One region of the Gilliamella sp. W8128 genome, then DNA from elsewhere that is predicted to be linked to it. Evidence: riboswitches for the same ligand, from Rfam matches in the RefSeq annotation. Region 1 holds a riboswitch; the other holds the start of a gene.
What was found. Region 1 has a riboswitch for thiamine pyrophosphate ahead of thiM (hydroxyethylthiazole kinase). Riboswitches for the same ligand answer to the same signal wherever they lie in the genome.

Region 1 (8,544 bases):
GTTAACTGTTGTTATTATTGTCTTATTAGTTAGTACAATGTTATTTCGTTCGTCAAAACCAAAAGCTCCTACACAACTAACTCCTCCTGAAGTTAGCGGTGTTTCAACGCAAGAACCTGAGCCAACCATAACAACACAATCCAATGACGTTGCAACGGCTACAGCTCAAGGTCAAGCATCTGATACGGTACCATCGCCTATGGCGCCAGCACCAATTACCAATGTTAATGAACAACAAAATAGTAGCGAATTAACTGGTAGTAACGGTAGTGATGCAAACACTCAGAGTTCACCAGAGAGTAAACCTGAGTCACAAGTTGACCATAATACTCATCAGGGTAATAATTCATCGCATAATAATGTGGATAATAATAGACTAAACTCGCCGAACCAAGTTGAATCTAAAGTCAATAAACCTGACACTGAATCAACTAGTGGTTCTAAAGTAAATACTAAACCGACTAAAATTGACAAAATAAAGAGTAATCAGTTTTCAGTTCAACTGAGTGCTTCAACTTCGCTTGAAGGTTTAAAAAAATTGGTAAAAAAACATAATATAACCAATTACCAAATTTATGAAACTAAACGAAATAATGTCAAATGGTTTATTTTAGTTAATGGTACATATAATTCTGCTGATGAAGCCAGAAAAGCAATCAAGTCTTTACCAGATGCACTAAAAAAAGATAAACCTTGGGTTAAATCTGGCGCAACTATTAATAAAGAAAAATCGGCAAAATAGTAAGGGATATTGTTCATATATCCTACCAATGACAAAATAGGAGTTTCCGTTGAAGAAGCGACGAGCCTTTTTAAAGTGGGCTGGAGGAAAATATGAGCTTGTAGACACTATAAAACAGTATCTACCGGAAGGTGAACAACTCATTGAGCCCTTTGTAGGTGCTGGTTCCGTTTTTTTAAATACTAACTTCAAAAGTTATATTTTAGCTGATATCAATCATGATCTAATTGCACTATTTAAGCTATTACAATCCAATCCGGAGCTGTTTATTAATGATCTTAAATTACTATTTAATGATCAAAATAACCAAGCTGAAGCATTTTATCAACTACGTGATGTGTTTAATTATAGTAAAGATCAATATTTGCGATCGCTTTTATTTGTCTATTTAAATCGTCACTGTTACAACGGCTTATGTCGTTATAATAATAGTGGTTTATTTAATGTGCCATTTGGCCGTTACAAGACTATTTATTTCCCAGAAAGGGAACTCTATTTCTTTGCCAAAAAAGCGCAAAATGCTGAGTTTGTCTGTACGCCTTATCATAAAGCGATGAAAATGGCGAAACGTAACTCCGTTATTTATTGTGATCCACCTTATCTATCGCCTAATGAAACAGCAGGTTTTACCGCCTACTATTCTAATAATTTTGGGTTTGACGAACATCAAAGGTTGTCACAATTAGCTGAGCAAATTGCCTATAAAAAAGAGATTCCAGTGCTGGTATCAAATCATGATACTCACTATACCAGAACGTTATATAGTAAAGCGCGCCATCTTTACCGAGCAGAAATGCGGCGCTCAATTAGTTGCGCTGGCGAAGGACGCAAAAAAATTGATGAAATATTGGCCTTATACCAAAAATCTTAAGCTATTTTTAAGTATAAGGTGTTTATGAGTAGAGGTATGTTATGAATGAATTTATTATTGCACCATCAATACTATCCGCCGATTTCGCTCGTCTTGGTGAAGATACCCAAAAAGTATTAGATGCAGGAGCGGATGTTGTCCATTTCGATGTGATGGATAATCATTTTGTTCCCAATTTAACAATGGGTAGTATGTTTTGTAAGGCACTGCGAGACTATGGAATTAGTGCACCAATTGATGTCCATCTAATGGTTTCTCCTGTTGAAGAGCTAATTACCTCTTTTGCCAAATCTGGAGCAACAAACATATCTATTCATCCAGAAGCGACAATTCATCTAGATCGTTCATTACAATTAATTAAAGATCATGGTTGCAGTGCCGGTATTGTGCTTAATCCAGCAACACCACTTGACCATTTAGACTATGTGATGGATAAAGTTGATATTATTTTATTGATGGGTGTTAACCCAGGTTTTGGTGGTCAATCATTCATCCCAGCAACGCTTAAAAAATTGCGGCAAGTTAAACAACGCATTATTGATTCTGGTAGAAATATTCGCCTAGAAATTGATGGCGGTGTAAAAGTAGATAATATAGCTGAAATTGCCAAGGCAGGAGCCGATATGTTTGTTGCTGGCTCAGCCATATTTGGTCAACCTGACTATAAAACGGTAATTGATGCAATGCGTAAAGAGTTAGCAGGAGTAAAACATGGCTAAATTAGATGATATTCAAGCTATTGCTTTTGATTTAGATGGAACATTAGTAGATAGCGTACCTGGACTTGCTTTAGCAAGCCAAAAAATGTTGGCAGATTTAAATTTACCAACAGTTACCAATGAACAAGTTAAAAACTGGGTAGGTAATGGTATTGATGTGATGCTTGAACGCGTTTTCAAAGCCATTGATATTAATCCGTCAAACGAATATTTTGCTGAAGCTAAACAAATATTTAGTCAGCATTATGATAAGGTTATGGATGAACAGACAACACTGTTTCCTCATGTAAAACAGACCTTGAAAGCTCTTTATGAAAATCATTATCCTTTAGCACTTGTAACTAATAAACCGGCTCAATTTTTACCGGGATTACTAAGCTCATTAGGTATCAAAGAGTATTTTTCATTAGTACTCGGCGGTGGTGATGTAATTAAATTAAAACCACACCCGGCTCCACTTTATCAAGTCATGGCAACATTTGGATTATACAATGATCAGTTATTATTTGTTGGTGATTCGAAAAATGATATTAGCGCAGCCAAAAATGCTAATTGCCCTACTGTTGCGTTAAGTTATGGTTATAATTATGGCGAATCAATTGCAACAAGTGAACCCGATTTTTTATTTGATGATTTTCAAGATATATTAACCCTATTACCTCAGCCAAAAGCTGAAGCAAAAAAATAATAAGTTTAAATTAGGAATAAATTATGAGTAAACCAATTGTATTTAGTGGCGCTCAGCCATCAGGAGAACTAACATTAGGCAACTATTTAGGTGCTTTAAAGAATTGGGTGTCTTTACAAAATGAATATGATTGCGTTTATTGTATCGTCAATCAACATGCGATCACGGTACGCCAAGATCCTAATAAGTTACGTAAAGCAACACTTGATACATTAGCACTTTATCTAGCCTGTGGTATTGATCCACAAAAAAGTACTATTTTTGTGCAATCCCATGTGCCTGCACATGCTGAATTAGGTTGGGCATTAAACTGTTATACCTATTTTGGTGAATTGAGCCGTATGACACAATTTAAAGATAAATCTTCTCGTCATTCAGAAAATATAAATGCCGGGCTTTTTGATTATCCAGTGTTAATGGCTGCCGATATTTTGTTATATCAAGCTAATTTAGTTCCCGTTGGTGATGACCAAAAACAACATCTTGAACTTTCTCGCGATATTGCAATGCGTTTTAATGCCCTTTATGGCGATATTTTCACTGTTCCTGAACCATTTATTGCTAAAGTTGGCGCTCGGGTTATGTCATTACAAGATCCTAGCAAAAAAATGTCTAAATCAGATGAAAATCGCAATAATGTTATTGGTTTACTTGAAAATCCAAAAGATGTCGAGAAGAAAATTAAACGGGCAATGACCGATTCTGATGAACCACCAGTCGTCCGTTATGATTTAAAAAATAAAACGGGGGTATCAAATCTGTTAGATATCTTAACCGGTATTACGGGTAAACCTATTGCTGAACTTGAGAAAGAATTTGAAGGTAAAATGTATGGCCATCTAAAAACCGAGGTCGCAAATCAAGTTATTGATATGTTAACTGATTTACAAGCAAAATATCATCAGTATCGTGATGATGAAAATTATCTTCTGACAATTATGCAAGAAGGTGCACAAAAAGCTCGTGCAAAAGCAGAGCCAACGTTGAAAAAAGTTTATGACGCAATCGGTTTTGTATAGTTAACCGTAAAACTAGATTGCAATTAACGCTAAACAATATCAATTGGCTTTAATGACTAAACGCACTATCGTTTTTGTTAACGAAAAATGCCATTGAAGCCTTTTTGATTATCATAGGTTAGTTATGAAAATTATCATTCTTGGTGCAGGTCAAACAGGTAGTGCTCTTGCCGAATATCTGGTTACCGAAAAACAGAACGATGTGACTGTTGTTGATGAAGATCATGACAAGTTGCAATCATTGCAAGAACGTTTTGATTTACAAGTTATTTGTGGAAAATCATCTTATCCACAAGTATTAGAAAGTGCTGGTGCAGAATCTGCCGACATGTTAGTCGCTGTTACCAATTCTGATGAGGTCAATATGATGGCTTGCCAGATTGGGCATGTGATGTTCAATATTCCTCAAAAAGTCGCACGTATTCGAGCTCCAGAATATAATGATGAAAGATACTCATTTTTTAATAAAGATTGTATTAATATCGATCATATTATAGCCCCAGAAAATCTAATCACCAATCATATCAGCCAGCTAGTGCAATATCCTGGCGCACTACAATTTGCCTCATTTTATGATAATCGAGTCTGCTTAGTTGCCGTTACAGCTTACTATGGTGGTGCATTGGTGGGTAGTGAATTATCAGAGCTAAAAGAACATTTACCTCATGTCGAAGCTCGGGTGGTGGCTATTTATCGTAAAAATCGTTTTATTCGTCCGATTGGTTCAACTTTGATTGAAGCTGGGGATATGGTTTACTTTATTACCCCACCGCTTAACATCAAAGCGGTAACCAGTGAATTACAACGGTTAGAAAAGCCTTATAAACGAATACTCATTAGTGGTGGTGGTGGCATTGCTGTTGCTTTAGCTAAGCGATTAGAAAACGATTATCAAGTTAAATTGATTGAACGTAATGCCGAAAAAGCAGAATTAATTGCCGAGCAGTTAGTTAATACGACCGTATTACATGGTGAATCATCGGATCAAGAGCTATTATCGCAAGAACAAGTCGAACTTACCGATCTGTTTGTGGCAGTGACGAGTGATGATGAATCAAATATTATGTCGTCAATGCTTGCCAAAAGGATGGGAGCCAAAAAAGTCATCGTACTTATTCAACGACAAGCTTATTTAGAGTTAATAAACGATAGCGTAATTGATATTGCCATTTCACCACAACATGCAACTATTTCAGAGCTATTAAGTCATGTTAGACAAACAGGTGTGGTTAAAGTGGTCTCACTACGTCAGGGTGAGTCAGAAATTGTCGAAGTAGTTGCCAATGGTGAGGCAGAAAATTCAAAATTAGTTGGTAAAAATATTAACAGTCTAAAATTGCCTTCAGGGGCAACTATTGGTGCTGTGGTGCGTGGTGAAGATGTGATTATTGTTAATACCGATTTAATGATCGAAGATGGTGATCACTTAATCATTTTCTTACCAGATAGACGATCTATTAGCGATATCGAAAGATTATTACAATAGCTTGTATAAAGTATAAACTCAGTAGATAATAAAACTGTTTTTATAAATTATTTTTTGACTCGGGGTGTTTTTTGTTACTACAAAAAACTGAGATTTTACCCGTTGAACCTGATCTGGCTCATACCAGCGTAGGGAAGTCTCCGTCTTAATTATCCGTTTTGACACATTCTTCCCTTAATATCAATAATAAATAAGGAAAGAATATGTCTACCATTCAGTTATTTCAAAACAATGATGCCATTCCCTTTATTGAGCAAGTTAAACAACAACGCCCGTTAGTCCATTGCATTACCAATGATGTGGTACAGAATTTTACCGCCAATGTTTTATTAGCCATTGGTGCTTCGCCAGCAATGGTCGTTGCGAAACAAGAAGTTGAGGACTTTGTAACTATTGCCAGTAGTTTATTAATTAATATTGGTACCATTGATGAGCACAGCGCAAATAGTATGTTGTTAGCTGCAGCAAAAGCTGAACAGACGCAGACACCATGGGTACTAGATCCTGTAGCGGTTGGTGCGGCACTTAAATACCGCACTGAAGTTGCCAAACAACTGTTAACCTTTAGACCAAGTGTTATTCGAGGAAATGCCTCTGAAATTCTTGCATTGAGTGGTCAACAATCATCATCGAAAGGGCCTGATGGACTTGATTCTACCGATTCTGCATTAAATGCAGCAATACTATTAGCACAAAAATATCAAACCATCGTCGCAATAACAGGTGAGATAGATTATGTCACAGATGGCGAACAAATTTATAGCATTGTCGGTGGCGATATCGCTTTAACTAAAGTAACCGGCACCGGCTGTTCGTTATCTGCAATGGTAGCAGCATTTATTGCAACCACTAGTGATCGTTTAACCGCTACCGCAACAGCTTGTTTTATGATGAAAAAAGCAGGACAACTCGCTAGTAAGCAACAAGGGTTAGGTAGTTTCGCCATTGCTGTTATTGATCATCTTTCACGATTCAATCAAAACTAAAAATAAGGATGTTTGATGAAAAAGCAACTTGATTTAACCCTCTATTTAGTCCTCGATCCGTTATTATGTGGCGGTATAGATGGTATGGTCACTACCACCAAAATTGCTGTTGAAAATGGCGTTACTGCAGTGCAACTACGTTCAGAACAAGAATACTCTGGTAAAAATTGGTATGACGCTGCACAAGTGCTCAAAGAAGTGCTAAGTAGTACCCAAGTTCCGCTATTTATCAATGACCATGTTGATATTGCTTTAGCCATTGATGCCGATGGCGTTCATATAGGACAAAGCGATCTCCCGGTCGACGTTACTCGACGCTTAATTGGCACAGACAAATGGTTAGGACTTTCAGTTTCAAATCAATCACAACTAGAGAATGTTCCTTGGCATTTAGTCGATTATCTTGGCATAGGACCTATCTATCCAACCACAACCAAAAAGGATGCCGCAGCTGCGACTGGCATTACTCAATTGAAAGAACTGGTTAAAGCGAAACAATGCCCTGCCGTGGCGATCGGTGGTATCGGCGTGAATAATTTAACCGAAGTAATCCAAACTGGCATTGAAGGTATTGCCGTTGTGTCGGCAATATGCGGACAAGCTAATCTTGCCAAAGCGACATCCGACCTAATCAGTAAAATAAAACTGGCAAAATAGGAAACCAAATCATGACAACAGTTGCATTAACAATAGCAGGCAGTGACCCTAGTGGTGGCGCAGGTATTCAAGCTGACTTAAAAGCATTTTCAGCACTTGGTGCTTATGGTATGTCAGTGATCACCGCATTAACCGCACAAAGTACGCAAGGCGTTAATGGTGTACATGCTATTCCCGCTGAATTTATTGAAGCACAGTTTAATACACTATATCAAGATATCCACATTGATAGTGTTAAAATTGGTATGCTAATGAATAAAGAGATTGTTACTACAGTTCATCAGCTATTAAACAATCATCCTATTGCCAATATTGTGCTTGATACCGTAATGATTGCTAAAGGCGGACATCCATTGTTAAAAGCTGATGCCGTTTCTGCTATTCGAGATCTATTATTACCATTAGCCACAATCATCACCCCTAATCTACCTGAAGCGGCTGCATTACTTGATTGTAGTGAGGCAAAAAACGAAGAGCAAATGCAACGACAAGGTTATGAGTTACTAAAATTGGGTTGTCAGGCAGTCTTAATGAAAGGCGGACATTTGCCAAGTCAAGAAAGCCCTGATTATTTAATCACTCACGACAACATCATTAGAATGACATCACCGAGGATCGCAACGAGAAATACCCATGGTACAGGTTGTACCCTCTCTGCAGCAATTGCAGCCTTGTTACCGAAACATCATTTAGAAGAAGCGGTTAAACAAGCCAAAAAATACCTACAAGGCGCTATTGAACATGCAGATAGTTTAAAAATTGGTAAGGGAATTGGGCCTACTCACCATTTTTATCAATGGTGGTAGAAGTATACAAAAACTGTTAATCGATGATTTGATAAAAGTACTCTCGAAGATTTAGGCGATGAGATAATCGCCTAAAATTTAATAACGCTAAATACTGTTAATAAGCAATACCGACAAACTCAAATCCCGCTTCATTAATTGCTGCAATTGCCGCTTCTTGCGAGATAGTACCACCATCAATATCAACTTCATGCTTAGCTAAATCAACAGTAACTTTCGCTTTAGGATCAATATCATTAATTGCTTTAGTAATGGTTTTAACACAATGCTGACAACTCATATTATCGACTATTAATTTCATCATTAACCCCTTTTGGTTATTTAATAATTTACCGATAAATTATCAATGGCAACAGATAGAAAAATTAGATTATTCTTTAAATAAAACAAATCTGCTAGCTATTACCATTAATGAATTAAAATTTAATCTTTATATTACGCCAAAACAAACTAAAACCAAGCCTACTTGGAAAAATTAATTAACCTAATTTTAACAGCCTTGCCTAGATTAAGTTAAACATATCATACTGTTATACAACTAATTATCATGATTGGGATAAAAGTTATAGT
Region 2 (8,544 bases), on a different contig from region 1:
TTTTGGCCCGCCACCTAATGCTAAAACAATGGCAAAACTTGAAAAACATAACATAAAAATTAATGCTGCCATAGGTAATACTTGTCTACGCAGTAATGGCCATTCAATAATTTTAAAAAAAGTTACATTGCTAAAATTTAATTGCGCAGCTAAGTGTTTTTGTTCAATAGGTACGCTTTGTAAGGTTTGATAAAATAGGCAGCAGGCATAAGGGAAATTCAGGAATACATGCGCCAATAAAATGCCGTGTAAACCATAAATTGAAAATGAGAATGGTATGTGTAATATTTGGCAGATATTTGATAATAAACCTTGTCGCCCATAAACCGATAGTAAACCAGTCACAACAACTAGTGTTGGTAAGATAAAGGTAATAGGCATCATTTTCAATAACAACTTTTTACCTTTAAAATCCACTAAAGATAATGCTTTAGCCATTAATATGGCTGCGATTAGTGATAATAATGTCGACAATACAGCTTGGTAAAAAGTTATCCATATAATATGCAATATGTAACTATCAAAATAGATGGTTAAATTTCCTGACTGCAAGGCAAATTTCCAGATAGCGAGAAGTGCTGAACTTAATATGATTAAAATTAAACTAGCAGCACTGATACCTGGTAATAATGATCTGAATTTTAACATTAATAATACTTAACTAGTTACTTATTGCTGACTGCCACTCACGAATCCAGCCTTTTTGATGTTTTTCAATCTCTTCCGGTGTAAATTCTAGCGATTTATCAATGGTATTAATTTGCTTATAGGCATCGGGTAGATCGGTTTTAATAATTGGATACATCACATTTTTTTCAGCAAATTGCCGTTGTATCTCAGGTGTTAGTAAGTAACGTAAAAATTGTCGAGCTAAATCGACTTCTTGGCTATATTTAATGATGCCAGCCACTTCGACTTGGCGATAGTGACCTTCAGCAAAAATCGCGGCTGCGTAGCTATGATTATTTTCATTAATAATATGTGCTATCGGCGATGTGCTATAACTTAATACCAAATCAGCCTCATCTTTTAAGAACATACCATAGGCTTCACTCCAACCTTTAGTTACTGTGACCGTATGTTTAGCAACTTGTTGCCACGCATTTGCCGCCTCGTCACCATAGACCTTTTTCATCCAAAACAATAAACCTAGTCCTGGAGTGCTGGTTCTAGGATCTTGATAAATGATTTTCCAATTAGCTTTGTTTTCGACCAATTCATGTAATGAATGAGGAGGATTTTTGATCTTATCTTGATTATAGATAAAAGCGAAATAGCCAAAATCGTAAGGAATAAAACTATCATCCCACCAATCGGTATTGAGGTTATCGGGTTTACTAATTTGATGTGGAATTAAAATATCAGCTTGCTTGGCTTGTGCTAATAGATTGTTATCTAATCCTAAAATAACATCCGCATTTGTTTTGTCGCCTTCAAGGCGAATGCGATTTAAAACAGATACGCCATCCCCCAATGTGACAACATCAAGTTGGCAATGACATTGCGCTTCGAAGCCTTTTTTAATTGCTTCACCCGGCCCCCATTGTGACATAAATGAGTTGTAACTATAAACGGTTAGGGTTGGTTGTTGTGCATTTGCTAGATGACTAAATAGTGAAAATGAAAATATAACAGATAGTAAAAAGTTTTTACGAAACATTTTGCCTCCAAAGTAATGTGTAAAAGACAAAAGGTTTGAGCAGATATAATAACTCAAATCCCTCCGCTGGTATTATCCAGTTCAGGTTCGACGAGTTATGTCAGTTTTTCTGACACTCTCAGCCCTTCAGGGCACCCCGTTGAGAACGATGAGTAGTTTAGTGGTAGCAAATAGAATTGTAAACAGGCGAGGTGTTGATAAATACAAATTTATACATATTAAAACAAGGTAAGATTACAGGCAATCAGTGACAATTGTTGTGTTTGTCGGTATTATATGCCTCATTTTATGATTATTGATTAGGTACAATGTGAATATTCAACAACTATTAACGCAACGAGTTTCGCAAGCAATGATTATGGCTGGTGCAGATAAAAACTGTGATGCTTTAATCAAGCAATCAGCCAAAGTTCAATTTGGTGATTATCAAGCAAATGGTATCATGGCTACCGCTAAAAAATTGGCTATGCCACCACGCGCATTGGCAGAAAAAGTATTACAACATCTGGATATTGAAGATATTGCCGATAAAGTAGAAATAGCTGGCCCGGGTTTTATTAATATCTTTTTAAAAAATAGTTGGATTGCCGAGCAGAACGAAGTAGCGTTAAGTAGCGATAAATTGAATATCACTTTACCAGCTAAACCACAAACTATTGTGGTTGATTACTCAGCACCAAACGTAGCAAAAGAGATGCATGTTGGTCATTTACGCTCAACTATTATTGGTGATGCGAGTGTTAGAGTCTTAAATTTTCTTGGTCACAATGTGATTCGAGCTAATCACGTTGGTGATTGGGGAACCCAATTTGGTATGTTAATCGCTTACCTTGAAAAAATGCAAAATGAACAGGCCAACGATATGGATCTATCGGATCTAGAATCTTTTTATCGTGCAGCCAAAAAACATTATGACGAAGATGAGGTCTTTGCTGAAAAAGCCCGTAATTATGTCGTTAAGCTTCAAGGTGGTGATGAGTATTGCCGTGAAATGTGGCGAAAACTGGTTGATATTACCATGACGCAAAATATTGCCACATATAAGCGACTCAATGTCACACTTTCACTAGAAGATACCATGGGTGAAAGTATCTATAACAGTATGCTTCCGGGCATTGTTGCCGATCTTAAACAGAAAAAATTAGCCGTTGAAAGTGAAGGCGCTATTGTTGTGTTTTTAGATGAGTATAAAAATAAAGAAGGCGAACCAATGGGTGTTATCATCCAAAAACGAGATGGTGGTTATCTTTATGCAACAACCGATATTGCCTGTGCAAAATATCGTTATGAAACCTTACACGCGGATCGTATTTTATATTATACCGATTCACGCCAACACCAACATTTAGAACAAGTTTGGGCGATTGTGCATAAAGCAAAATATGTCCCAGAATCTTTAAAACTTGAACATCATATGTTCGGTATGATGTTAGGTAAAGATGGTAAACCTTTTAAAACGCGTTCAGGTGATACCGTTAAACTAAATGATCTACTCGATGAAGCAACCGAGCGAGCCGCAACATTAATTAAAAGCAAAAATCCTGATCTTTCTGATGCCGAGCTTGCTCAAGTGGTTGATGCTGTTGCCATTGGTGCGGTTAAATATGCTGATCTATCCAAAAATAGAACGACTGATTATGTATTTGATTGGGATAATATGCTGTCATTTGAAGGCAATACAGCACCTTATTTACAGTATGCCTATACCCGTGTACTTTCAGTATTTAAAAAATCGAATATCAATGAAGACAATCTAGATGGTCATATCGATTTAGGTACTGAAAAGGAACGAGCGTTAGCAATTCGTTTGAATCAATTTGATGAAACAATCACAACTGTTGCCGCCGAAGGTACTCCACATGTTCTTTGCGCGTATCTGTATGATATCGCTACCCTATTTTCAAGTTTTTATGAACACTGCCCTATTTTGGCTGCCGAAAATGAGAGTTTAAAAGTTAGCAGATTGAAACTGGCCTCATTAACAGCCAAAACGCTTAAAACGGGTTTAGATATGCTTGGCATTAAAACCGTTGACAAAATGTAAGCTTATTTGCCACCGATATGATTAAATATCGGTGGTTTTGTTGGTATTTAGTTATCCTCTTAGACATCAACCTGTTTAGCTATACAAATCGATAATCCATCAACATGCTCCTTGGCAAAATTAGCAAATTCAACAAAATGTGGCGTTGTATTATGTAAGTCAATCGCCTGCTGTGATTGCCATGTTTCTACTACTATATAAATATTGGGATTCTCAATACTTTGATTCAGCTCATAGCGAACACAACCATGTTCAGCTCGACTACCGATAACTAATCGTTTAAATATAGGTTTAAATGCTTCATGATACTCTGGTTTTATCGTAATGGTGGCAATAATGTTTAGTTGTGACATATTCTACCCTTATAAGTAAATTTGTTTTGTAATGATTGAAATCCTACTGTTAAGAATAAACAGCTTTTAATAACCATGCTAATCTCATTTTTTCGACCACTATACTTATTATTAAATAGTAAGTTAGGCATATGTAATTTAATAGTTTACTCTTTGAAATTATAAATAGACTTTTTTTAGTTTGAAAAATCTAAAAAATAATACTTTAACCTTTTCATTTATTTAAATATTTTTAAAATTAAAATACTTGATCTTAACAATGAATCCATTAAAATCTTTCCCACTTCGGAAAAATAATAAAGTGTAAACTTCCATGACAACTTGTGTTTTCATTGCTATAAGAAATATCCTAACAGGTTTATTTTGATCCTCCTTTTTGGGGGATTTTTTTTATCCATTTTTTATTAAAACTAAATAGTAACCAAATTTTAGAGGCGCATTATGACCGATAATAAACAAATGTTATCAACTAGTCGAGATCAGAGCTTGAAAGCATATTTGATGAACAAAATTAAACAAAATGGTGGTTGGGTTAATTCACATATGCATGCTGATCGTGCTTTTACTATCACTGTAGATAGTTTTGATGTCTACCAAAAACAGACTTTAATTGAAAAATGGGACACGCTTGATAAAGTGAAAGCAGCAATGACCGAAGATGATTATTATCGTCATTTTAGCATGGCGGTTGAACGCATGATTGAACAAGGTGTTACTGCCATGGGTTCATTTGTTGACATTGATCCGATTGCCGAAGAGCGAGCAATTAGAGGTGCGCTACGAGCTCGTGAAACATATAAAAACGATATTACGATTAAATTAGTTAATCAAACTCTTAAAGGAGTTATTGATAAAGAAGCCCGATACTGGTTTGATAAAGGTGCTGATTTAGTAGATATTATTGGTGGTTTGCCGCGTCGAGATGAGCGAGATCATGGTGAAGGAATGGGATTAAAACATTTAGATGTGTTAATGCAAACCGGTAAAGCATTAGGCAAAATGGTACATGTTCATGTTGACCAGTTTAACTCATCAGATGAAATCGAAACCGAGCAACTTACTGATAAAACTATTGAGCATGGTATGCATGGTCGCGTGGTGGCTATTCATAGTATTTCAATTACCGCTCATAGTTTAGAATATCGTCAAAAACTCTACCAAAAAATGAAAGAAGCTAAAATGATGGTAATTGCTTGCCCATTTGCTTGGATCGATAGCCCGCGCCGTGAAGAACATGGCCCTACCCGCAATTCATTAACGCCAGTCGATGAACTTGCTGCCGCCGGGATACCTGTTGCTATTGGAACAGATAACGTCAGTGATTATATGTTACCTTTTTCAACCGGTAATATGTGGGAAGAGCTTAAATTATTAGTCACTGGCTGTCGTTATACAGATTTAGATAATGTGGTAAATGTTGCCACCAAAAATGGGCGTATGGTATTAGGCATCGAATAATTGTCTGATTAAAAATTTAACTGAGATTTAATCATCTTTAAAAATAAAAATCCCACCCAGAGAATAACTGAGTGGGATTATATTTATTGATTATTATTTATAATTCATGAATTGCTGAAGAAAGCCTAGAAAGGTAATTGCTAAGACTTGATTTTATATCATCTTCTGCTTGTTGTCTTAATTCACTACGAGAATAGTAATTACCGTCTGTACTATCAAATTCGTAACTAGGTTTATCACCAGTGTAGGTATACTTAACTTGTCTTGAACTTTTTTCAGCTGAAAATCTGTCATAATAACCACTTAATCCAGAAATATTTACGCTAAGGTTTAAACTATAATTATTTACTAATGTTTCAGTTTGTAAATTATATTCTTTTTCACCATTCTTTTTAGTGTCATTTGTTACTGAACCGCCATCTTCAGAATATCGCTCATCTTCACTAAGATTAATAGTAATGTCACTACCAGTACTGTTGTTAACTAATATAATAGCATCATCATTTTTGAAATAATCTTCAACAAAATTAGAAAATGCATTTGTATTACCTGTCACATATAGTCTTATTTGACCCTTGGTGGTATACTCTATTGCTTTTTGTTCCGAATCTCGATAATTACCATATTTTGCATAAGTATTCGCGGCATGTTGATAATTTGTTGCTGCTTGTCGATATTGATAACTTCGAGTCGCATTTTTAGCTATTTTTTCACCTTGAGAATAAGAATCAAACGCTTCTTTGTTTCTCGCTTTTTTTTCATAGTAACGAGCTAATTTTTCAGTATCTTTGTATTGACCTAATGGCTTATAAATAACATCAATAGTTCTAAAACAAGCTAGCGCTGCATTATAATCACCACTCCGTATTTCCTGTTTAGCAAGATTGTATAATGTTTGTGCCGCAAGCTGCCTATATTTAGTATCCGCATGAATATAGGCTTTTTCGATATTTTTATCGTAATATCTATCTAAAGATTTTTTATATAACGCTGCTCTTTCTTCATAATCACCAGCAGAATTAGTTGGGATAGCATTTGCTTGTTGAGTATAAAAGTTAGCAATATTTTGTTTTAGACGTTCACTAGGATATTTATCCAAAAAGAATGCTAATTCGGAACTGTAAAAGTGATCACTCAAACGCTGATTAAGCTCTAATAATTTCTCATATATTTCTTGGCGTTGTTCATCATTGGCCTTTGTGGTATTAGCTAATTCATTTTCATATTTATTCATCACCTCGGTAACTAACTGACGCAGCTGGGCAGCATCAGTTTGCTTAAAGTTTGCTTCACTTTTTTCCTCTATTTTTGTCGCTAATAAATTGATACTTTCAATATAACTTCCTTCAGCGTATGCTTCTTGAAATGTGCGTTGGTGCGCACAAGCAACTAATAAAAATATTGATAAAGAAGCCAAAATAATTTTCATTAATTTTTTAATTTTCATAAAGTTTCCCTTTATAGATATGAAAGATCTTGAGCAATACTATCAAGTATTGATCTTAATTCAGCACTTTGTTCGCTTTTAGCTCTTTGTTCTAATTCATGTGGAGATTCTAAAACACCTTCGTTATAGTCATGTACATGTGAAGGTACATCTCCCCCCCAATAGTGAACCTCATATTTTTCTGAAGATTTTTCTATAGTAAATGAGCTACTTGAATTAATAAGTCCTGTAACGCTTATTTCAGTCAATAATGTTAAGCTATTGCGATAAGTTCTGGTTGACTCGTTGTAAGACACTTCTTTAAAAGTTTCGACCTGAGTTGTATGCCCTTGAGCATCAGTCTGTTCTACATATTTATCAAATACTTTTTCGCGTTTTATTTCCATGTTATACGATTGTTGAGGGGAGTAATAACGGCTATTACAAGTCACATTAATTATGATATCTGCACCAGATGGAGAACTGACAAAGGAGAGATAATTAGCAGAAAAAGCTGAGCTTACATCAGAACAGTGATCGTCTGAATGAAAATAAACCGATATTAAACCTTTATCAAGATACTTTTCAGCTAAAGAAGCTGCATCTTTATAACGTCCAAAACGACTATATACGTCTGCGGCTTGCCTATAATATTCGCCAACTGAACGAAAAGTTGAGCGTCTGTCAGCGCCTTTTGCCAGATTTTTTCCTTTTTGATAAGCCTCTTCGGCCATTAAAGTAGCGTGTTTTTTAGCATTATCATAAGCGCGTTTATCACTGTCTTTATATTTACCTAGTGGTTGATATACTGATGATGCTTGACTAAATGCCTCAGACGCAGCGTTATAATCTTTCTGTTTTTCGAAATTTCTACCTTGATCATAGAAATCTTTAGCGGCAATCTGCATATATTTGCTATTAGCATTTTTATATAAAGTAGCAATATTTTTATAACTGTAGTAAGACAAACCACTTTTATATAACTCAGCTTTTGTATGATAGCTATCAGAATCAGTACCTGTGATTGATTTACCATAATCATAAAAATCTTTAGCAATAATTTGCCTCAAACTTTCAGCAGGATATTTATCAAAAAAGTTCACTAATTCCGCACTGTAAAAACGATTAGTTAAGCGCTTATTCATCTCTAACAGTCTTTCATAGATTTCAATGCGTTTTTTATAATCAGTATTATTGGTGCTGGCTAATTCATCCTCATATTTATTCATTACATCAGTGACTAACTGACACAGCTGGGCTGCATCAGTTTGCTTAAAGTTTTCTTCACTTTTTTCCTCTATTTTTGCCGCTAATAGATTGATGCTTTCAAGATAGTACCCTTCAGCATAAGCATCTTGAGATGTGCGTTCGTGAGTACAACTCATTAATAAAAACATTAATAAACCGGCAATAATAATTCTTATCATGTTTTTCCTTGTTGAAAATTGTCCATTAAAGGGAACAAAGATCTTGAGCAGTACTTTCTAGCAATGATCTTAATTTAGTGATCAGTTCTCTTTTTGCTACTGGTAGTAAATCATCATCATTTTCATAATAGCTTGAAGCTCTTGCATAGATAGTGTCAGAAAAGTCAATAATTCCT

Region 2: another riboswitch for thiamine pyrophosphate. It lies ahead of thiB (thiamine ABC transporter substrate binding subunit); the one in region 1 lies ahead of thiM (hydroxyethylthiazole kinase).

Annotation. Positions count from the first base shown of each region.
Region 1 covers NZ_JACFSE010000002.1:22,539-31,082, forward strand. The annotation lists gene H3U97_RS01745 (SPOR domain-containing protein) at 1-742, shown strand, start outside; gene H3U97_RS01750 (Dam family site-specific DNA-(adenine-N6)-methyltransferase) at 792-1,613, shown strand; gene rpe (ribulose-phosphate 3-epimerase) at 1,655-2,332, shown strand; gene H3U97_RS01760 (phosphoglycolate phosphatase) at 2,325-3,020, shown strand; gene trpS (tryptophan--tRNA ligase) at 3,044-4,039, shown strand; gene trkA (Trk system potassium transporter TrkA) at 4,164-5,525, shown strand; TPP riboswitch at 5,576-5,677, shown strand; gene thiM (hydroxyethylthiazole kinase) at 5,738-6,511, shown strand; gene thiE (thiamine phosphate synthase) at 6,527-7,168, shown strand; gene thiD (bifunctional hydroxymethylpyrimidine kinase/phosphomethylpyrimidine kinase) at 7,180-7,974, shown strand; gene H3U97_RS01790 (heavy-metal-associated domain-containing protein) at 8,072-8,278, opposite strand.
Region 2 covers NZ_JACFSE010000001.1:354,641-363,184, reverse strand. The annotation lists gene thiP (thiamine/thiamine pyrophosphate ABC transporter permease) at 1-648, opposite strand, end outside; gene thiB (thiamine ABC transporter substrate binding subunit) at 662-1,660, opposite strand; TPP riboswitch at 1,701-1,809, opposite strand; gene argS (arginine--tRNA ligase) at 1,971-3,704, shown strand; gene H3U97_RS01625 (putative quinol monooxygenase) at 3,764-4,057, opposite strand; gene H3U97_RS01620 (amidohydrolase family protein) at 4,499-5,515, shown strand; gene H3U97_RS01615 (hypothetical protein) at 5,613-6,962, opposite strand; gene H3U97_RS01610 (hypothetical protein) at 6,974-8,368, opposite strand; gene H3U97_RS01605 (hypothetical protein) at 8,394-8,544, opposite strand, start outside.